3 regions of the Bradyrhizobium sp. Unk1 genome follow, and region 2 is predicted to be linked to each of the others. Evidence: riboswitches for the same ligand, from Rfam matches in the RefSeq annotation. Region 2 holds a riboswitch; each other region holds the start of a gene.
What was found. Region 2 has a riboswitch for S-adenosylmethionine ahead of AC5ZFO_RS35580 (O-succinylhomoserine sulfhydrylase). Riboswitches for the same ligand answer to the same signal wherever they lie in the genome.

Region 1 (7,379 bases), on a different contig from region 2:
GCGCAATCCGGGGCAGGTCGCGCCGCGCTGAAAGAGATCCCGGATTACGCTTGCGCTCCATCCGGGCTACTTGAACGCTACGGCTTCTTGCCGAGCTGCGCATGCGGCCGGCCGAAATCCGGCGCAGCCGAATCCTGGCCGATCTCGACGATGCCGCGGCGGATGGCGCGCGTGCGCGTGAAGTGGTCGAACAGCGCCTCGCCGTCGCCGCGCCGGATCGCGCGGGTGAGCTTGGCGAGATCCTCGGTGAAGGTGCCGAGCATCTCCAGCACTGCTTCCTTGTTGGCGAGGAAGACGTCGCGCCACATCGTCGGGTCGGACGCCGCGATGCGGGTGAAGTCGCGAAAACCGCCGGCCGAGAACTTGATCACCTCGGACTCCGTCACTTGCGCCAGCTCGTCGGCGGTGCCGACGATGGTGTAGGCGATCAGATGCGGCAGATGGCTGGTGATCGCGAGCACGAGATCATGATGATCCGGCGTCATGATCTCGACCTTCGCGCCCATCGCCGCCCAGAACGCGCGCAGCCGATCGGTGGCCGCCGCATCGACGCCTTCCGGCGGCGTCAGGATGCACCAGCGGTTGATGAAGAGCTCGGCGAAACCGGAATCGGGGCCCGAATGCTCGGTGCCCGCGACGGGATGCGCCGGCACGAAATGAATGGTCTTCGGCAGATGCGGCGTCATGTCCCTGACGATCGCGCCCTTGACCGAGCCGACGTCTGAGACGATCGCGCCCGGCTTCAGATGTTCAGCGATTTCCTGCGCCACCGGCCCGCAGGCACCGACGGGAATGCAGAGGATGACGAGATCGGCATCCTTCACCGCTTCCGCATTGGTCGCCACGACCTGGTCGACGATGCCGAGCTCCAGCACCCGCGCGCGCGTCTTCTCCGAGCGCGCGGTGGTGACGATCTCGGAGGCCAAGCCCTGGAGCTTCGCAGCGCGCGCGATCGAGCCGCCGATCAGGCCGAAGCCGATCAGCGCAACGCGCTGGAAGTGCGGTGTGGTGCTCATTTGCCGGCCATGAAGTCGCGCAGGCCCTCGACGACGAGGCGGTTCGCCTCCTCGGTGCCGATGGTCATGCGCAGCGAATGCGGCAGGCGGTAGTTCTTTAGCGCGCGCAACACCAGCCCGCGCTTGGTCAGATACGCGTCGGCCTCGTCCGCGGTCTTGCCATTTTCCGGGAAGTGGATCAGCACGAAATTGGCGACGCCGGGCGTCACCTTCAGACCGAGCTTGCCGATCTCCTCGGACAGCCAGTTGCGCCAGGTCTCGGTGAACTGCTTCGACATCGCCTGGTGCGCTGTGTCCTCGATCGCAGCGACCGCGGCATACATCGCCGGCGTCGACACGTTGAAGGGACCGCGGATGCGGTTGACCGCGTCGATGATGTGCTCGGGACCGAACATCCAGCCGACGCGCAGCGCGGCGAGGCCGTGGATCTTGGAGAAGGTGTGCGTCACCACGGTGTTCTCGGTGGTGGCGACCAGCTCGATCCCCATCTCGTAGTCGTTGCGCGAGACGTAATCGGAATAGGCGGCATCGAGCACCAGCAGCACGTGCGACGGCAGGCCGGCGCGCAGCCGCTTGACCTCGTCGAACGGCACATAGGTGCCGGTCGGATTGTTCGGGTTGGCGAGCCAGACCAGCTTTGTCTTCGGCGTCACCGCGTTGAGGATGGCATCGACATTGCAGGTGAGGTTGGTCTCCTGCGCGACCACGTTCTTGGCGCCGACCGCCATGGTCGCGATCGGGTAGACCAGGAAGCCGTGCGTGGTCGAGATCGCCTCGTCGCCCTGGCTGAGATAGGTGTGGGCGAGCAGATTGAGGATCTCGTCCGAGCCCGCGCCGCAGATGATGCGGTTGGGGTCGAGCCCGAAAGAACGGCCGATCGCTTCGCGCAGCACGCGCGAGGTTCCTTCCGGATAGTCTTCCAGATGCGCCGCCACGTTCTTGAAGGCCTCGATCGCCTTGGGCGAGGGCCCGAACGGCGTCTCGTTGGCCGAGAGCTTGAACACCTTGCGGCCCGGCTCGGCCACCGGGCTCTTGCCGGGCGTGTAGGGCGCAATATCGAGAATGCCGGGATTCGGCACGGGGCGGGACATCTTCAACTCCGGAAGTAGCTTTAGGCGGTTCGCGATCTACGATTTCGACCCGGTCGAGGGCACCGTATAGCGCGTTGCGTGGCTGCCGACGAGGGCCGTGGAGCGCACCGAGGCCCCCGCTTCGATCAGGGCAGCCTTGATCTTGTCGATGCTGGTCGCGCTCGTGACCGAGACCAGCAGCGCCGCGCCGTCGAAGGCGGTATCGGGCACCGCCACGATCTCGGCGAGCGGCGACAGGGCGCGGGCGACCTCGGCGTTCCAGCCGGACACGCGCACGCTGAAGGTCTCGACCTCCGTCACCACGGCGCTGTCGGCGACGCGCGAGATCGCGAACACCGGCAGCGAGGCCGGATGGTCGGCGCGCTCGACGAAGGGCAGCCGCGCGATGATCTTCGGCGCGCCGTCCGCCTCCAGCTCCAGCCACCACGGCGTGCGGCTCGAGGTTGCCGAGACCAGCGCCAGGTCGCCCTTGGATTTTGCCACCGCCTCGACCGCCGCCTGCGCGCTGAAATGCGCGACGTAAGGCACCGTGAAGCCGAAATGAAAGCGCACGGAATCGCGCATCGCCGGCTCGCTCACCGAGATGTCGGCATGCACCGAGAACGGCGCCTGGACATAGGTGAAGGTCGAGATGATGACGCGCCAGATGCTCTCGACCGTGTCGAGCGGCAGGATGCCGCGATGGCGTTGCACGATGTCACGCATCATGGCGGCCTCGCGCGCCGGGCGGAACGCCGAGCCGACCTCCTGGGTCTGCTTCACCTGGATCAGGCGGTCGATGATGTCGCCGCGCTGCATCAGGAGACGATGCATGCCCTCGTCGATCGCGTCGATCTCCTTGCGCAATTCCTGGAGTGATGGTGGCGCGGGCGGACGTTGGGACATATCTGACTGGACTGTTGAGAGGCGTTCCAATGCGGATCGACCAGGCAAGCTGGTAGGTTCGGATCCGCTGCGATCGATATCCTGATTAGGCAGTCGGGGCGGCGAAAGCAAAGAGAAATGACGTCCTTTTGGGCTGATGTGACAGAGACGAATTTGGCTAATCCGGACCGCGACTTGACGAAAACCGCCCAAGACAGTAGGTTTTGCCTGTTCCGTGGTCATTTGAGCCGGCCGGCTTGCAGCCACGTTAAAAAACTCGCTAAACAGGCCGGGGACCCTTTCGATCCCGGCCGAACCTATCGTTCAGGCCGGGTTTTTCATGGCCTGATGTCACTGCGATCGAACGTCTGATCGCAAACGAGGTCGATGTCAGAGATGGGTGGCGTCAAGTCTGTGCCGAGCCCCGCGATCAGTGCCGACGACCGGTCGCATGAGGCGGATCATCCGAATTCGCAGCTCGCGCAGTTCGGCGCCGAGCAGCCGCTGCGGCTCGATTGCGGCATCGATCTCACCCCGTTCCAGATCGCCTACCAGACCTATGGCGAGCTCAACGCCGATCGCTCCAACGCGGTGCTGATCTGCCATGCGCTGACGGGCGATCAGCATGTCGCCAACGTGCATCCCGTCACCGGCAAGTCGGGCTGGTGGGAGACGCTGGTCGGTCCCGGCCGACCTCTTGATCCTCAGCACTACTTCATCATTTGCGCCAACGTGATCGGCGGCTGCATGGGCTCGACCGGGCCGGCCTCGATCAACCCCGCGACCGGCAAGGTGTGGGGCCTGGATTTCCCCGTCATCACCATTCCCGACATGGTGCGCGCGCAGGCGATGCTGATCGACCGGCTCGGCATCGACACGTTGTTCGCGGTGGTCGGCGGCTCGATGGGTGGCATGCAGGTGCTGCAATGGACCTCGGCCTATCCAAGGCGCGTGTACTCCGCGCTGGCGATTGCCTGCGCGACGCGGCACTCGGCGCAGAACATCGCCTTCCACGAGCTCGGCCGCCAGGCGGTGATGGCCGATCCCGACTGGCACAACGGCCGCTACACGGATCAGGGCATCCATCCGCATCGCGGACTTGCGGTGGCACGGATGGCCGCGCACATCACCTATCTCTCCGACGCCGCGCTGCATCGCAAGTTCGGCCGCCGCATGCAGGACCGCGAGCTGCCGACCTTCTCGTTCGACGCCGATTTCCAGGTCGAGAGCTATCTGCGCTACCAGGGCTCGTCCTTCGTTGAGCGGTTCGACGCCAACTCCTATCTCTATCTGACCCGTGCGATGGATTATTTCGACATCGCCGGCGACCACGGCGGCGTGCTGGCGAAAGCGTTCGCGGGCATCGAGACGCGCTTCTGCGTGGTCTCCTTCACCAGCGACTGGCTGTTCCCGACCTCGGAATCGCGCGCACTGGTGCACGCGCTGAACGCGTCGAGCGCGCGAGTGTCGTTCGCCGAGATCGAGACCGATCGCGGCCATGACGCCTTCCTGCTCGACGTGCCCGAATTCTTCGATATCGCCCGTGCCTTCCTGCAATCGGCAGGGAAGGCGCGCGGGCTCACCGCCAGGAATGACTGACAAGGACGGCTAGCGATGTCTGTGCAGGAAGTGCTGCCGCTGGGCGGCGTTGCGACGGAGCAGTCCGGCCCGTTTCGCGCCGATCATCTGCTGGTCGCCGAGATGGTCAAGCCCGGCTCGAAAGTGCTCGACGTCGGCTGCGGCGAGGGCGACCTGCTTCAGCTTCTGGAGACCCGCGGCATCGACGGGCGCGGCATCGAGCTGTCGCGCGAGGGCGTCAACCGCTGTGTCGCCAAGGGCCTCGCGGTGGTGCAGGGTGATGCCGACACCGATCTCGTCAATTATCCCGACGACGCCTTCGATTACGTCATCCTGTCGCAGACGCTTCAAGCGACGCGGCAGCCGCGGGTCGTGCTGGAGAATCTGTTGCGCATCGGCCGCCGCGCCATCGTGTCGTTCCCGAATTTCGGCTTCTGGAAGATGCGGCTTCAGCTCCTGGTCGGCGGCCACATGCCGCGCACCGAGAATCTGCCCGCGACCTGGTACGACACCGCCAACATCCATTTCTGCACCATCAAGGATTTCGTCGAGCTCTGCGACGCGATCCACGTCAAGATGGAGCGCGCCGAGGCGCTGGATCTCTACGGCCGTCCATTGCGGCTGCGATTGCCGTGGTGGGTGTGGAACATGTTCGGCGAGCAGGGCGTGTTTCTGCTGAGCCGGGGCGGAAGGAAATAGTTACTCGCCCGCGCTCCTCAAAATGAGGAGCTGAGGTCTATCCTTTGTCATTGCGAGCGTAGTGAAGCAATCCAGAGTCTTTCCGCGGAGGGATTCTGGATTGCTTCGCTGCGCTCGCAATGACGGAGTACTTGGCCGCGACTGTGCTTAATGCGCTGCGAGCGACCGCGGATCGCGCACCGGCCAGCGCCCGGCTTCCACCAAAGTCACGAACCGCTCCACGCTCTCGTTGAACAGCGCGGGTTCTTCGAGATTGAGCACGTGGCCTGATTTCGGAAACATCGACAGGCCCGCCGCGGGCAGGTGCTTCTTCAAGAACAGGCTTGCCCCGACGCAGGGATCGTCTTCGTCGCCGCAGATGATCAGCGCGGGCGTTGCCACACCTCGAATGGCATCCGGCATCGTGTAAATCGATGGCCTGCCGCCCTGGAAGCCGCGCATCGTGTTGGCCGAACCCTTGGCATCGTGGCGCGCCAGCGCGGCGTAGAAATCGGCATGGCCGCGCGGGTCCTTCACAAGGAACGGAATCCGGCTCGCCGCCTCGCGCGTGACCTTTGCGACCTCGGCGGAGCCTGATGTCTCGAACTGCTCGGCATTGGCGCGGCACTGCTTGCGCCAGTTGTCGAGATTCTCGATCTCCGATCCTGAGCCCACGCCGGCCAGCGTCATCGACAGCGCGCGCTGCGGCGCGTTCAATCCGATCTGGAGCGACGAATAGGCGCCCATCGACAGGCCGACGAGATGCGCGCGCTCGATCTTGAGATGATCGAGCACCGCGAGCGCGTCGGTGTAGAAGTGCTTGTAGGTGTAGACCTCGCCGTCAGGCACGTCCGACGGCGTGTAGCCGCGCGCGGAATAGGTGATGCAGCGATGGCCGCGCGAGAAGTAGCGCATCTGCGGCTCCCAATTGGTGTAGTCGGCCGCGAACTCGTGCAGAAAAATAATCGGCGTTCCCTGGCCCGCTTCTTCGAAATAGATGCGGACGTCATCGCTGGTCGTGGCGTGGGGCATTAACTATTTCCCTCTCTTCAAGCCGCCTTTGGAGAGTTGCAGTTAATGCTGTTGTCCGCAATGCGGCAGCCTCACGCCAGCACCTGCACAAAATCATCGCAGCTATTCGCGGGCGTGGCGTCTTTTTCTCGCCACATCCGGCGGCTTAACGGCCAGACGGATGTCGGCCATCGCACGGCCGATTGGGGAAGTGGGGGTGTCAAGAAGGATGAAGTATGTTCGAGTTGTTTGCGTCTCGCCTGTCGCGTTGTGTTGTCGCGCTGGCGATTTTCTCCGCGGCGGTTGCCGCGTTCGTTTCTCCGGCCTCAGCGCGGCCGCATCATCGTCATAGCGCAGAGCGGCACGCTTACGTGCACCACGCCAGACATCATCATGACCGTCATTATCGCCACCATGCCCGTAGCTCGCGCTTCGAGCGCGGCGCGGCGCAGTTGCAGGCGAGCGGCTTCGCCGACACCCAGGCCAGCTACAATCCCAACGCCAATGTCGGCGGCATGGCCAACAACGGAATGACCAATCCTGGAATGGCCAATAGCGGTGGCGGCTTCGGCGGCGGATCGGGCCTCGTGTCCGAGGCGCGCCGCTATGTCGGCGGCAATCCGACCGGGCGCGGCAGCCTGTGGTGCGCGCGCTTCATGAACATGGTGCTGCAGCACACCGGCCATCAGGGCACCGGCTCCGACATGGCGAGCTCGTTCGCGCGCTACGGCACGCGTGTCTCCGGTCCGCAGGTCGGCGCCATCGCTGTCATGTCGCGCGGTCGCCGGGGCGGCCATGTCGGCATCATCACCGGCGTGGACGCGCAGGGCAATCCGATCATGATCTCCGGCAACAACGGCAATCGTGTTCGCGAGGCGCCGGTCTCGCGCGGCCGGATCTATGCGTATGTGATGCCGAACTGAGGCTCGTCATTGCGAGCGAAGCGAAGCAATCCAGAATCCCACCGCGGAGACAGTCTGGATTGCTTCGTCGCTTTGCTCCTCGCAATGACGGAGGGTGTTGAGGCGGCGTGCCGTCACACCAGCTTCGGCGCTTCCACCGCGATCGCGTCACCGACGCCGATGTCGCCGTCGGCGATGACCTCGGCATAGATGCCGCAATCCATGTGCCCGAGATTGCG
Region 2 (7,379 bases):
GCGAGGTGCTGGTCGATTGCGACGATGCGCGGCAGCGGCTGGTCTACGCCATCAACAACGAGCGGCTGAGGCATTACAGCGCCTCGGTGCAGGTGATCGCCGAGGGCGAGACGAGCTGCCGCCTTGTCTGGATCATCGACATGCTGCCGAACGAGCTTGCGGCTTACGTCCAGGGGCAGACCAGGGACGCCGTCGCCGCGATACACCGGGCGTTCCCGGCCGTGGCGGCGTGATCTTTCTCACAGAGCCCTGCCCTCGCCGGCCCTAACGATGGCCGCGTGCGTCCGGTTGGCTCCGCTCTCCCGGCGGAGCCACGCACGCGAGGAGCAGGCCATGAGAGGTGCGGATAAAGTGATCTGCCAGGCAGCCGCCGTGCTGCTGCTGTTTTCGATCTCGAGCGCGCCGGCAAAGGCGCAGTTCCTCGGCGGCGGAGGCGCCGGCGGCGAGGACATGATGACCCAGATGGCGCCGATGCTGGAGATGATGAAGGCGAAGATGGGCAAGCGCCGCTTCGCCATGCTGATGCAGACCATGGGTCCGATGATGAGCCGCATGATGGACAATGGCGGCGGCGGGCTCGGCAGCATGATGGGCGGCGGCGGCAATTTCGGCGGTGGCTTCGGCGCGCCCAACTACGGCGGCTACACGCCGATGGGCGGTGGCGGCTACATGCCGACCGGAGTGAGCGGCATGGGTGGCGGCGACATCATGGGCATGCTCGGCGGCACCAGTGGCGGCGACATGATGGCGATGATTCCGCAATTGATGCGGCTCGCCAATGTCGGCGGTGGCGGCCATCGCCGCCACAGGCACCGTTAGTCGGCAGCCGAAAGAGCCGGCCTGATCGCAGGCTTGTTCTCGCGCGGCCCCCAGCGTGTCAGCACCACGCTGGAGCACGAGAGCAGGCCGAGCACGACCATCGAGCTGGCGGCCAGCCAGAAGAAGCTCTGCGCGGTGGCGTCGTGCGTCGACAGCCACCAGCCGATCGCCGCGATGTAGATCAGGCGCGCGGTCTGCGCCAGCACCGGACCGATCACCTTCGCCGCGCCCTGCGACGAGAAATACATCGTCGAGGCGAGCCCGATGAAGGCGTAGAATGGTGCCACCGTCGACAGATATTGATGGCTGGTCGCGCGCACGGTGGCGCTGTCGGTGAAGATGTTGACCCAGAGATCTGGGAACAGCGCGACGAGGCACGCCGGCGCGCCGACGGCGACGAACGCGCTCGCACCGGCGATCCAGGCGATGCGCCGGGCGCGCGCGATGCGCACCGCGCCGATCGCCATGCCGATCATCGGCACCGAGGCGATGCCGAACGAGAACGCGATCGAGGTCAGCAAAAATTCCAGCCGCGCGCCGATGCCGTAGCCGGCGAGGATCGCAGTGCCGAACTTTGCCAGCATGTGGGTGAAGATCGAGATCGTCAGCACCGATTGCAGCGGCGAGAAGCAGGCGATGGCGCCGACCTTGAGGATGTCGAAGAACATCGCCCATTGGACCCGCAGCCCGCGCAGTTTCGGTACGATTCGGGCGCGGCCGGAGAACAGGTACCAGCCCATCACACAGATGTTCATGGAATAGGCGATCAGCGAGCCGGCCGCGACGCCGCGCATGCCGAACTGCGGCACGGGCCCGAGCCCGAGGCCCAGCGTGCCGCCAAGCACGACCTGCATGACCGCGGAATTCAGCATCAACAGCGAGGGCAGCTTCATGTTGCCGGTGCCGCGCAACACGCCGGCCATGGTGTTGAGCAGCCACGGCAGCACGGCCCCGCCAAAAAACACCTGTGTGTAGGCGATCGCATGCGTCAGCACATCCCCGCGTCCGCCGAGCATTTCCAGAACGCGCGGCCCGAAGATCAGCATACCCAGCATGAAGACGAGGCCGAAGGTGATGCCGATCAGCAGTGCATGTGCGGCGAGCGTGCCGGCGCGCTCGCGGTCGCCTGCGCCGAGCGCCCGCGCAATGGCCGACGCCACGGCGCCGCCCATGGCCCCGCCGGACATCGTCATGGTCAGGATCACTGTCGGAAACACCAGCGCCATTGCGGCTAGCGCCTCGACGCCGAGCCGACCGATATAGGAGGTCTCCGCGATCACCACACAGGTGCCGGCCGACAGCGCGACCACGTTCGGCCAGGCGAGGCCGAGCAGCGTGCGCAGAATCGGCCCGTCCATCAGCGCGCTTCGTACCGGCCGCGGAGGCGGCGGCAACGGACGCTCTTGTTCATCGACCGGGATTTCGGCGATGTCGGACATGTCCTCTCCCGGGCGCAGGCCATTCGCGGCGCGGCAATGCGTAGGTGTGCCAATAAATTTCTTCGCGCGGAAGGCGCGGCGACAGGCTTAGCACGGCATTTGCCGATTCCTCCTGCGCCGGATGCAGGCGTGCCCTGCGGCAGCGCATTTCAAGTGGTGGAATTACTCAATGGTCCACACCAGCGGCGGCCGACCGCCCGCTGTCGGGCGCAGGTGCACGCCGATGTGCCGCCCGCATCCGGCAGCGAGCCCCTCGAACAACCCTTCCAGCACCTTGGTGCAGGCGCGATGATAGTCGGCGACGTCATCCATCAGCTTCCAGCTCTGCTGACGAAATTCAAACGTGCCTTCCGATGCCGTCGTCTCGGCAGAGTCATCCTGCGCGGCAAACAGCGCATTCAGGAACGCTGCGAACTCGCTGGCGCCGCCGCGGCTCATTGCGAGCGCCGCTGCAACCTCGTCGAAATACTGCATCCCGATCAGCTTGCCCGTGAGATGCAGGAGATAGCCGGCGTCTTCCGGGCCGAACAATTGCACCATGACGGGCGCGGCGGTGCGCACATATTCCATCGCGTAGTTGCGGTAGGCTTTTTCCAGCCGCGGCTTCGGCCAGCTCGCGACGGGCAAGGCAGGCGCGGTCTTAGCGTCGAACAATGGCGCTTCCAGATGGCGCGCGAACACCAGGCGCTGGTCCACCTCGAGCGGGTGGTCGTACTGATGATAATAGCCTTCGAGCCCGTCCTGACCGTCGACGCTTTGCTTGGTGCAGACGAAGCCGAGCCTGAGATCGCCGAGCGCGACGCCATTGTTGGCGTGCCAGCCGCGCAGCATCGCGCGCGAGACCTCACCCGGCACGCCACAGATCGCGGTACCCTTCCAGATCCAGCGCGGCGGCGGATAGCGGATCCAGGCTTTGCAGTCGCTCTCATACATGTACTCGACATGCACGCCGCCGATCCAGTTGGAGAGATAGTGATATTGCGCGGCGGCCACCGCCGGCGGCAGATGACTGAGACCGAGCTTCTCGAGCCCCGGCAGGAAGCGCTCCTGCTGCTGGCGGCGAAACACGCGGAAGACGAATTCGGCAGCATCCGCCGTACCGCGCCGCGTGACGACGGTGAGGATGAGGCCGGTGAAGTAGGCGTGATAGAGGTCGGCGACCGCGCGCCAGCGCTTCCATTGCGCTTCTTGTGCTGCGTCTGATGCGGCGGTCATGTTCGCTCCCGATCGTTGTTTTGCGGGAGTGTGTCATCGCGGATGGGGTGACGCAACACGCCACAAGCTCGGTGTCATCACCCTGCGAAGACCGGGCGATCCAGTATTCCAGAGGCGCTTGTGATTGAGTCGAGAGGCCGTGGCGTACTGGATTCCCCGCCTTCGCGGGGAATGACAGCGGAGGGTGGGCTATTACTACACCCGGAAATGCTTGCTCAGCTTCAGCCCCTGCGCCTGGTAGTTCGAGCCGATGCGCTGGCCGTACATCGCGTCGGGGCGCGCCAGCATCTTCTCGTAGACGAGACGGCCGACGATCTGGCCGTGCTCGAGAATGAACGGCACTTCGCGCGAGCGCACTTCCAACACGGCGCGCGATCCCTGCCCGCCGGCGCCGGCATAGCCGAAGCCGGGATCGAAGAAGCCGGCATAGTGCACGCGGAACTCGCCGACCAGGGGATCGAACGGCACCATCTCCGCGGCGTAATCGGGCGGCACCTGCACGGCTTCCTTGGAGGCGAGGATGTAGAACTCGCCGGGGTCGAGGATCAGGCTGCCATCGGGACGCGCCGAGATCGGCTCCCAGAAATCCTCCACCGCATAGCCGGAGCGGCGGTCGACGTCGACGACGCCGGTGTGGCGCTTGGCGCGGTAGCCGACGAAGCCGTTGGCCTTCTCGCCGGAGAGGTCGACGGAGACGGCGACGCCGCCGGTGAGATCAGCATCGTCGAGATCGACCAGACGCTCGGTCGCATGCAGCGCCTCGAGCTCGTCGATGTTGAGGATGGCATCTCCGGTGCGGAAGCGCACCTGGCTCAAGCGCGAGCCCTCGCTGACCAGCACCGGAAACGTCTTCGGGCTGATCTCGGCGTAGAGCGGGCCGTGATAGCCGGCGCCGATCATGTCGAAGCGGCGGGTGCCGTCGGCGATGACGCGTGTGAAGACATCGAGCCGGCCGGTCGAACTTTTCGGGTTCGCGGCGGCGACGATCTCCGGCGGCAGCGCCAGGCTTTCCAAGAGCGGCACGATGTAGACGCAATTGGTCTCCAGCACCGCGCCATCGGTGAGGCTGAACTCGTGCAGCTTCAACTCGTCGATGCGCTCGGCGACGGTCGCGCCGGGACCGGGCAGGAAGCTGGCGCGAACGCGATACGCGATGTCACCGAGGCGGAGGTCGAGGCTCGCCGGCTGGATCTGGCTCTCGACGAAGTCATAAGCGGGCAGGATGAGGCCTGCCTCCGCCATCGCTGCGATCATGCGGTCGGGCAGGATACCATTGGCGTCGGCGGCAACCGTGAAGCTCAACCAGGGGTCCTCGTCGGGGGTCAAACGCATCCGGACATGCGGGAAATACTAGCCTTTTACGGCTATCCGATGGACGCCTTGACGGAAAGGCCATTGCGGAATATGAGCATCACTTATCCCGTGGTGATTTGAGCCGGCCGGCTTGCAGCCACGTTAAATAAGTCGCTAAACAGGCCGGGGACCTCTGTGATCCCGGCCCGTGGAAGTTATCCAGGCCGGTTTTTTTGTGACCATTTTCGATGGTCACGCAGAGGAGGTCCTATGTCGAAGTCCCCGGCGTCCACCACGCAATACCGTCCTGAAACCCGTCTGGTTCATTCCGGCACCCTGCGCTCGCAATATGGCGAGACGTCGGAGGCGCTGTTCCTGACCCAGGGCTATGTCTACAACAGCGCCGAGGAGTGCGAGGCGCGGTTCAAGGGCGAGGACCCCGGCTTCATCTATTCGCGCTACTCCAACCCCACCATCGCGATGTTCGAGCGCCGCATGATCGAGCTCGAGGGCGCCGAGGCGGCGCGCTCGGCCGCAACCGGCATGGCCGCGGTGACGACCGCGATCCTGGCGCCGCTGAAGGCCGGCGATCACGTGGTCGCCTCGCGCGCCCTGTTCGGCTCGTGTCTCTACGTCATCCAGGACTTGCTGCCGCGCTACGGCATCGAGACCACGCTGGTGGACGGGGCCGATCTCGACCAGTGGCAGCGTGCGCTCAGGCCGAACACCAAGACGTTCTTCCTGGAAAGCCCGACCAATCCGACGCTCGACGTGCTCGACATTCCCGGCATTGCCGAGATCGCGCACGGCGGCGGCGCGCGGCTCGTCGTCGACAACGTGTTTGCGACACCGATCTGGCAGAGCCCGCTCGCACTCGGGGCCGACGTCGTGGTCTATTCCGCGACCAAGCACATCGACGGCCAGGGCCGTTGTCTCGGCGGCATCATCCTGTCGTCGGAAGCGTTCATCGCCGAGCACATCCACAATTTCATGCGCCAGACCGGCCCGTCGATCTCGCCGTTCAACGCGTGGGTCCTGCTCAAGGGCCTGGAGACGCTCGGCGTACGCGTGCGTGCGCAGACCGAGACGGCGGGACGCATCGCCGACGTGCTGGCGAGCCATCCGAAGATTTCGCGCCTGGTCTATCCCGGCCGCGCCGACCATCCGCAGGCAGCTCTCGTGAAGAAGCAGATGCGCGGCGGCTCGACGCTGGTCGGCTTCGAGGTCAAGGGCGGCAAGCAGGGCGCGTTCCGCGTGCTCAACGAGCTCAAGCTTGCAAAAATCTCGAACAATCTCGGCGATGCCAAGAGCCTCGTCACGCATCCGGCGACCACGACGCATCAGCGCCTCAAGCCGGAAGACCGCGCCGCGCTCGGCATCAGCGAGGGCTTCATCCGCTTCTCGGCGGGGCTCGAGCATGCGGATGATCTGATCGAGGATCTGACCGCGGCGCTGGAGAAGGCGTGAGGCTCTTACCCTCCCCTGGAGGGGGAGGGTCGATCGCGCGAAGCGCGAGCGGGGTGGGGTGATCTCTCCAAGCGGGCAGTATTCGATGCGGAAGCACCGTCACCCCGCCCCGCTCCGCATTCCGCTTCGCTGCATGCGAAGCGACCCTCCCCCTCCAGGGGAGGGTGAGCGAAGCTCACATCGGCCGATACGTCCGCACATCAGCCGGCACATTCACGCCGAGCTTGATCTGACCGACGGAGCGGATGATGTCGTCGCCGAGGAGCTGGGCGAAGCAGGCATAGCCCCAATCGTTCATGTGCAGGCCGTCGGCGATCACGAAACTCTCGACCGGGATCGATTGCTTCTCGTGCCAGTCGCGCATCACCTCGAAGCGGGGGAAGATGCCGACGTGACGAAGCTCGGCGACCTTGCCGAGCAGCTGCACCATCTTGCCGGCGCTCTCCTTGCGCTGGTTCACGGCCGGCGAGTATTGCGGATCGACCAGCACGATGTCGGCCCCGCCGGCGGCCTGGATGCGGGAGATGCCGTCCTCGACCATCTTGGCGGTGTCACCGGGATCGAGATTGCGCAGCACCGCATTGGTGCCGACCTGCCAGATCACGAGATCCGGATGCACGTCGATCACCTCCTTCTGGAGGCGCTTCATCATCTCGGGCGCGTCCTCGCCGCCGACGCCCGCATTGATGACGGTGATGTCGGCGCTCGGATATTGCCGCCGGAGCTGCGCGGCGAGGCGGTTCGGATAGTTGAAATCGGGCGAGCTCGCGCCATAGCCTGCCGTCGACGACGAGCCGAACGCAACGATCGCGACGGGTTTGCCGGCGGCGAGCTTGCCCGCGACATGCGGCAGCGAGCCCATCGTCTTCGCGCCGCCCTTCGGTGCGAGGCAAGGCACGCGGCTGAAAATGTCGCCGGCGGATTTCGCGACCTGCTTCACCTTGTCGATGGCGCGCGCGGTCACGCCGCGCTGTTCGGGGGACGTCACGGCGACGGTGGTCTGGGAGGGCGAAGCGGGAGCCGGACTAGCGGCCTGCTGCGGCGCGGGCGTTGCCTGCATGGCCTGCGCCTGCACCGGTGCCAGCGACACCGGCGTCAGCAACAGCAGAGCCGCCGCGGGGGCAGCCAGCCACGCCGTCAGGCAAA
Region 3 (7,379 bases), on a different contig from region 2:
CAAAGATAATTAGTGCTGCCGCGAAACACAGGGTACCCACCATATTCGCCGTCAAGAATTATGTGATGCGCGGTGGGCTCATGTCTTATGGACCAGACTTGACCGCACAATTCCGGGATGGCGCGGGTTACGTGGATCGAATACTGCGAGGCACAAGGCCAAGCGAGCTCCCGGTTCAATTTGCGACGAAGTTCAACCTCGCCATCAATGCGAAGGCGGCCGACGAGCTCGGATTGCCTGTTCCGGAGACGCTCTCACTGGACGCTGAGCTCATCGATGATTGATCCAGTTGGGGCTGCAATCTTCAGCTAATGCCTATGTCGCCTTCGGGTCACACCCGGAAGAACTCGGGCTGAGCATATCAAGTCTGCTTCACCCCCAAGGAGCGGACATCTAGCGGACATGCTGGGTCGACCGCTTGGGGCCAACAGGCGACATCGCCGATCCGCCTTTTGCATTCAATGACCTCGTCGTTTCCATCAACACCTGACGGGCAGGTGAGCCTAACCATCCAGACTCGGTCAAGTGCATTGCACCCTTCGGTGCAAACTGTCTTCTGGCGAGAGATGGGCGTCAACGGTAACATTGCGCACACTGTTGGAGCCGGAAGAGACGAATGATCTCTGCTTGTTGGCTTGCCGTTTGGATCGCGTGCTTCGGCTAGTCATAGCGCCTGAATGAAGATCCCGGGTCTACCGGTCGCCAGCCAATTGCACCGTTTGACGTCCACCGTTTAGCGCTCTGAGTTTGTTTATGTATTCTTCAGGCTTCAACAAATGGAATGGAGCCTTCAAGCCCATAAAACTCGCTATGCGACCGATGAAATTGGTGCAGTTGGTAGTTCCCGCGTTCCACACCGGCGAGGTCGCCTGAAGACGCTTGATGTAAGCAAATACCTTTTTGGCGTCGGCCTCATTCAAGTAGACTCGATAGCTGGCTGTCAAATATTGCTCATCAAGGTCGCCGTAGCTCGCGCCCGTTTCAGAAGGCACAAACATGAGATGTCCCAATACGTACGGCAGCGTGTCACCTGCTGGATGCAAGCCGGCAACTTCGACCGCCCTTTGGCTCGTCTTGCCGTACCAGACAAATGCGTGTCCGTAGGATGCAGCAGTGCGGGCACGAAAATCAACGTAGTAGGGTCCTTTAACTGAAGATACCCGGGCCGGCTTTGCATCCGACGTGGCTGGCGGGCTGCTTGGCGCAGCTGCGGCCGTTTTCGTAGCGGAGTTAATTGAAGCCTTGGGGGCAGTGTCCGGTCGCTGCTGAAGATCAGCGCGCGCCGTGAGTTGCTGTGCACCAGCGCCTCCCACGGAAGCCACAAAGATTGCCATTCCGACAATCAATCGCAGATCGCGGTATTCCCAGATCACTCTTGCCACGCACGCCCCCTCTTGGGCCCAACACAGCCCAAGCAACAACTAGTCCGCTTATCGGAGGTGAACGCCTCCGGCCCCCGACGGGCCGAAGGCGCTTGAATCCGCAGGCTTAACCCTTGGTGACTAACGGAGCCGGCGCCGGAGCCTTGCCGATCGGGTATTTGCCGACTGGAGTTTTGCCGACGGGATATTTACCAATCGGCGCGGTCTGGACGACGGGTTGCGGACGAGGCAGATCCGCGGCAGCTGCCGCTCCCACCAAAGCCAAAGACGCAGCACCCGCAATTACGAATTTCAGCATCAAGTCTCCCCTGAAGTTGCCCACTACCCTTACCGATTCTGAGCCTAGCCGGACGTTCTCCCCACGCAACAAATAGAGGCCCATGAGGGCAGTCGCGCGATCTCTTTTCTGGCAAATGTTGCAGAAGGGGCACGCTTCTAACGGATTGATGGGGAAATCCTGCCGATCCGCGCCATATACTCGCGATAGCTGTCGCCGAACGTCTGCAGCATCATTCGCTCTTCTCTTGCGACGCGGCCAAAGAACAAGATCCCGAAGCCGGCCGCGCCCGCGAAACCGGCAATCCAATTAGGCGGCAATGCCTGGGCGATAGCCCACAGCCAAAATGCCGAATACATCGGGTGCCGAACTCTCACTGCGCGCGCATGGCAAGTCCGTCGATCGGGGCGCGTTGAACTGGCAAGCGAATTGTGTGGCCATGCAGCGGTTTCAGGCCATTTGAGCATTGGGGAGGATGCTATGACCAAAGATGATTTCAGCCAGAGGTGTTTGGAGTCGCTGCCGCAGAGGCTTGCGGTCACCTCGCTAGCGCGCAGCAGGAACGACCCAAGCGCGTCGTTGACGACGTAAAGTGCATCCGCGCGACCAGCGGCAGTGAGGCCCCGCTCGCTCCGCGGGTGCGGCAACTCCTGCCAACTACTCAACGGAAATTTACTGGTGCGCGCGCTCGGTATCGGCGGTGGCGGTGGTCATGTATTTCGAATAGAAATGAGCAACCCGCTCGCGCCACATTCCGACGAACGCCTCCGACGTCAGCTTCTCCACCGATTTCCACGCCTTTTTGACGGCCGGAAGCGTATTGCGCCAGATCGCGCGCCTGCACCATTTTTCGCCCTTCTCCCTGCCTTCGCTGGTGGCGCACATTGATTTCCAGGCGATGCGATTGGGTTGGCTGAGGTGCTCCGCGGCGCCCTCCCAGCCCTGCTGATGGATCAGGTAGAGATCGTTCAAGTCCGGCTCCCTGTGCGTCACCCACTGAAACAGAATGCCTTCGATGATGACCTTGTAGGCCGCCGCAACGGCATTATCGCGAGGACTGAGAATGTCTCCGGAGCCGAATTTGCCGAACTCGTATTTGCTCAACTGGAACAGTCCGATATACGACCCGGTGCGTTGCTTGGGGTCAAAACCGGACTCGACCTTGGCCACCGCCTTCATGAAAGTGAAATCCAGACCGAAAGCGTCGGACGCGCGCTTGATCTCTTCCACCGGCGTTCCGACCGGGATGTCCTTGAACGAACGCAAGACGATCGCAGCCGGCTTCTCGGCAGGCGGCAGTTCGGACCAGACATAACAAATGAGATACCGGAAATCCTGCGGCCCCGAGTTGGAGGAACCGCCGGATGCACCGCACGTTGTCGGCGCCGGTTGGGCGACATCACGGTGGCCCAAGTCCACCGATTCCTGCACAGGCGATAAATCGGCCGACAGCATCTGCGACGGATCGGCCAACGCGACGATCGATTCCGGCTTATCCGATGCCGCCGTCGTGTCGGTGGCCGTCCCTGCCGCGGGTTCGGCCGTCGCCACTTCGGCGCTAGCGACCGTGGCGTTCGCGACAACGGTGTTAGCGACAACGGCGCTGGCCATCGCGATTGCCTGCGGTTTGTCAGCGAGCCTAGCGGTGGCGGCGAGAGATGCTGCGCGGTCCTCGATTGGCACTGCGCGGGCGTTCTCGGTGCCGGCCGAACCGAAGCCGGCCAGCCAGCCAACGATCCACCCCGCGAGAACGACCGTTCCGCAAAACGTTGGCGCCACTATCGCAAATCGCTGCGGGGTCATGATGCCATCGCCTCCATAGGCTCCATCGGAGCCGTGTAGAAAAGCCAAGCATGCGAAGAGGCTCATTCTTGGGATCAATGTGGGTCGCGCAAGGGCGCAAACGGCCGCTCGTCAATTTCTCCAAAACGTGTTGCCCGATTGCAACGCGTCGATCACAAGCAATTGCGCCCGTCTCAACGGCAACTCCCATCGCAAATTGTGAGTACGGTCCAATTTTCGACCCACTGCGACCAGATTTGAAGGAGAGGCTTGCCGCGTTGGTCGGGATGACGCTTCAGGCGTCGGCTTTGCGCATCGTTTCGAAACGATGGAATTGCGCCTATTCGACGGACGATGTTCGCTAAGGGATTACCAGCAATGCAGCGCGCGATAACAACGGCTGTATTCGCCATTTTTATGCTCCCTGCAGGGATCGCACACGCTCAATTTCTGTTTGGAGCCCAACACACGTTCTGGCCTGGCCAATACGCTCCGTACAAACACAAGCACCACCACCGGCAGACAAAATCTGAAACCGCGCCCGAGCCCCTTCCGAAGGGCCCGCTCCAGATCATCATCTCAATTGCAGACCAACGAGTCTCGCTTTTTGACAACGGTGCCCTGATTGCACGCTCTTCGGTGTCCACGGGAATGGAGGGGCATCCTACGCCCCTCGGCGTGTTCAGCGTTATCAGCAAACAACGATGGCACCGTTCAAATATTTATAGCGCCGCCCCCATGCCCTACATGCAACGCATCACCTGGTCGGGGATAGCGTTGCATGCCGGTGTCGTGCCCGGGCATCCGGCGTCACACGGCTGCATCCGCTTGAAAAATGATTTTGCCGTTCGACTCTGGCATCTCACGAAGCGCGGCACGCGCGTGATGATTGCGCACGGTGATGTCCAGCCGGTCGAGATAACCAATCCGCATCTTTTTCAACCGGAAGCCGCGGCCGTTTCGTCGGAATTCCAGACTGCCACCGTCGCAACCAAGAGCATCGGTACAGCCGCAGCAACGCAGGGATCACAGGCGTCAAACGCCGAGACTCCGGAAGCCGCCGGTCTCCAGGTGCCGGGCTCGGTTCCCGCTGCAAGCGCGCCCAAAAAGATCGTCCCAATCTCCATCTTCGTCAGTCGTAAGTTGAGCAAGCTGTTCGTGCGTCAGGGATTCACGCCGTTGTTCGATGTCCCGGTCAAGATCGAAAATCCGGAGGAGCCGCTGGGAACGCACGTGTTTACCGCAATGGAATTCCAGAACGAGGGAACGGCTATTCGATGGACCGTCGTGTCGATGCCGGATGAATTTCGTCGCATCGAGGGTGCGACGAGAGGGCGCGAGGCGCCCGTGAAGCAAACCGCCCTATCGGTACCGTCGCCCGATCAGGCCAACGCTGTCCTCAATCGCATCGAAATACCTCAGGATACGGTTGAGAGGATCTCTAAACTTCTGACGCCGGCCTCTTCATTGATTATTTCCGACAACGGATTTAGCCATGAGACCGGAAAAGACACGGATTTCATCGTGACAACGCATTGATGCGGCGACGCAACCACCAACAAGCGACGCCGCTCCGCAACCCGTTGGAATTGTTCGAGCGCAATTCTCGTGCAAAATTCTTGATGTCCGCACCTAAGCCAAAGCGGCGCAGGTCCGTTCTGGGTCATGAGCTGCTCTCCATAGCGTATGCGACCTGGTCAGCTCCCCCCTGAGAAGCGAACGTGGAGTCTCTATTCGAATGTGGGCTGCTTGAGCGGATTTTGCCCTACTCGGCTGGCTAAAAACCAATGCCACCTTAGCTGGGTCCAAAATCAGGGCTGAACGGCAAAGCAACCGCATCACTTGCCAAAGAGCTGCTTGTACTCGCAGGGTGGCAGTGGACGATTGAGCGTGATGACGATCTTGTCGATCGTATTCCAGTCCGGTCCTCTCTCTACGATTTCGTCGAGCTCCTCCAGCTCCTCGAAAACGATCGTTTGCTACGGCTTGCCATCCAAATAGGTGATCTCCGCCATCCAATGATCATGGACCGACCGTCTTCATTATCGCCTTTGCTCGGTGGGACATCGTATCCATGCTCCGTCGCTTGCATCGCTAGGAGTCTCGCTAAAGATCGAGGCGACATCGCGACTGCACCGATTAGCTCTGAGTAATTGGCACTTCTGAACGATGAGCAGCAGCGGCACTGCGGATGACGACCTGTAGATCATGAGGTCAACGAAGACGCGCGCGTCTCGACGGAGCGTGCTGCCGCCGCGCGTGCACCGATTGACATCCCGCCGCTATGGCGCATAGATTGTTGTTGCATCCTGAGAGGGCCCGACGGCCCCGCCAACCAGCCTTAGACCGGCAACGGTGGCACGACGATGTGGCCCGCATGGGCAACAGTAGGTCGCCAGCCCTCCAGATGCGTGTTGTCGTCTTGGAGGATTTTCTATGCTGCAATCTCGACGTGGATTTCTGATCGGGCTGGGAAGCGTGCTGACCACTGCGTTCGCCGCCGAAGCGCAGGCGTTTGTGCTTAAGACGGCAAAGCCGTTGTTGGTGGAACAATCCGAAGTGCAGCACACGCTATATTGGTATTTGCCCAAAGCCTCTAACACGCCGATGCTGTGTCTCGATGGTTCGCCATTCAGCGTGCTACCGCCGCCAACGTGGCGTGAGTTTATTCGTGCCTTTTGTACGAAAATGTATGCAAGGCCGGCTCGGCCCGAACATATCGATATGTGGCGACGCTATTACGAGGTCGAACCGGATCAGCTCGACATACCGGTGGATCCCGCGGTCTGGCAACGTGAACAGGATATCTACTTGAGCCCGCAGGCTCGAGCCTATGCGTTGCTCCAAAGCATTCATTTCGGCCCTGATCTTGATCGCTCATACCATGGGACCGGTAGCCATCCGCGTCCCCACGTACAGTTCAGGGCAGAACAGGTCGGCAACAATCACCTCACCAGATGGGTCACCGCAAGCGACCTTGTCGCACTGTCGCTGCTGCAAGCCCGCCTGATCGACCTCAACATTCCGATCAAGATCGCCGAGGGCGATTAGCGTGGCGCCAGGAGACACCGCCGACTAAGGCCCTTCCCACGGCGGCGATTAACGCTGCTGGCACTCAGGCTCCATGGCCGGCGGTGTCTATTCGAGGCATAGCGATCAAAGGAAACCGGGGCAAGACTGTCGAAACAGCGGCCGGAAGCTTCTGGTGAGTCAAATTGACTCACCCTGGGTGGCGACAGCAGTTCACAAATGGAAAATTTTGTCGCGGTGCATTGCGATCGTGCTGGCGTCATCGTTCGGGGGCTACCAGGGGGCGACCGGCACCTGTCGGGACAGCTCCTGTCGGCCCTCCCTTCCGCTGACCCAATCGATGCCCCGACCGCGTGTGCGACTCTTGCGACCTCCGCACGTTTGTAACATACTGACGCTCGTCTGCATGTTACGAGATGGATGATGTCGCAGCCCGTTGTCGCCTATTATCGAGTGTCGCGCGAGAAGCAGGGTCGGTCGGGGCTCGGTCTCGACGGCCAGCGGCGCCTCGTCTCGGCCTTCGCCTCCAATGAAGCGATGGAGATCGCTGGCGAGTTCACAGAGGTCGAGACCGGTAAGGGAGCGGATGCGCTGAATAGGCGTCCCCAGCTTGCCGCTGCCTTGCGGGCGGCAAAGAAGCTCAAATGTCCGGTCGTCGTAGCCAAATTGGACCGCCTATCTCGCGACGTGGCGTTCATCGCCGGCCTGATGGCCAAGCGAGTGCCGTTCATCGTCACTGAGCTGGGCAAGGATGTCGACCCATTCATGCTGCACATCTATGCCGCCGTGGCCCAAAAGGAGCGCAACGTCATCGCGGAACGCACCCGCATCGCCCTTGCGGAGGCCAAGCATCGCGGCAAGCGGCTCGGCAATCAAAGACAGGCCGACGTCAACAAAGCCGCTGCAGC

Region 1: another riboswitch for S-adenosylmethionine. It lies ahead of metX (homoserine O-acetyltransferase MetX); the one in region 2 lies ahead of AC5ZFO_RS35580 (O-succinylhomoserine sulfhydrylase).
Region 3: another riboswitch for S-adenosylmethionine. It lies ahead of AC5ZFO_RS40055 (hypothetical protein); the one in region 2 lies ahead of AC5ZFO_RS35580 (O-succinylhomoserine sulfhydrylase).

Annotation. Positions count from the first base shown of each region.
Region 1 covers NZ_JCAMOP010000068.1:18,977-26,355, forward strand. The annotation lists gene AC5ZFO_RS44210 (prephenate/arogenate dehydrogenase family protein) at 78-1,016, opposite strand; gene AC5ZFO_RS44215 (pyridoxal phosphate-dependent aminotransferase) at 1,013-2,107, opposite strand; gene AC5ZFO_RS44220 (chorismate mutase) at 2,144-2,992, opposite strand; SAM riboswitch at 3,197-3,276, shown strand; gene metX (homoserine O-acetyltransferase MetX) at 3,368-4,570, shown strand; gene metW (methionine biosynthesis protein MetW) at 4,586-5,248, shown strand; gene AC5ZFO_RS44235 (alpha/beta fold hydrolase) at 5,396-6,259, opposite strand; gene AC5ZFO_RS44240 (TIGR02594 family protein) at 6,475-7,161, shown strand; gene AC5ZFO_RS44245 (MOSC domain-containing protein) at 7,275-7,379, opposite strand, start outside.
Region 2 covers NZ_JCAMOP010000037.1:51,203-58,581, reverse strand. The annotation lists gene AC5ZFO_RS35605 (SRPBCC family protein) at 1-233, shown strand, start outside; gene AC5ZFO_RS35600 (hypothetical protein) at 334-819, shown strand; gene AC5ZFO_RS35595 (MATE family efflux transporter) at 816-2,258, opposite strand; gene AC5ZFO_RS35590 (hypothetical protein) at 2,421-3,473, opposite strand; gene AC5ZFO_RS35585 (2'-deoxycytidine 5'-triphosphate deaminase) at 3,669-4,805, opposite strand; SAM riboswitch at 4,886-4,965, shown strand; gene AC5ZFO_RS35580 (O-succinylhomoserine sulfhydrylase) at 5,037-6,233, shown strand; gene AC5ZFO_RS35575 (SGNH/GDSL hydrolase family protein) at 6,409-7,379, opposite strand, start outside.
Region 3 covers NZ_JCAMOP010000049.1:40,916-48,294, forward strand. The annotation lists gene AC5ZFO_RS40025 (ABC transporter substrate-binding protein) at 1-284, shown strand, start outside; gene AC5ZFO_RS40030 (hypothetical protein) at 693-1,382, opposite strand; gene AC5ZFO_RS40035 (hypothetical protein) at 1,489-1,680, opposite strand; partial or broken gene AC5ZFO_RS40040 (protein-S-isoprenylcysteine O-methyltransferase) at 1,818-2,030, opposite strand; gene AC5ZFO_RS40045 (lysozyme family protein) at 2,332-3,462, opposite strand; gene AC5ZFO_RS40050 (L,D-transpeptidase) at 3,820-4,980, shown strand; SAM-I-IV-variant riboswitch at 5,741-5,840, shown strand; gene AC5ZFO_RS40055 (hypothetical protein) at 5,878-6,492, shown strand; gene AC5ZFO_RS40060 (recombinase family protein) at 6,895-7,379, shown strand, end outside.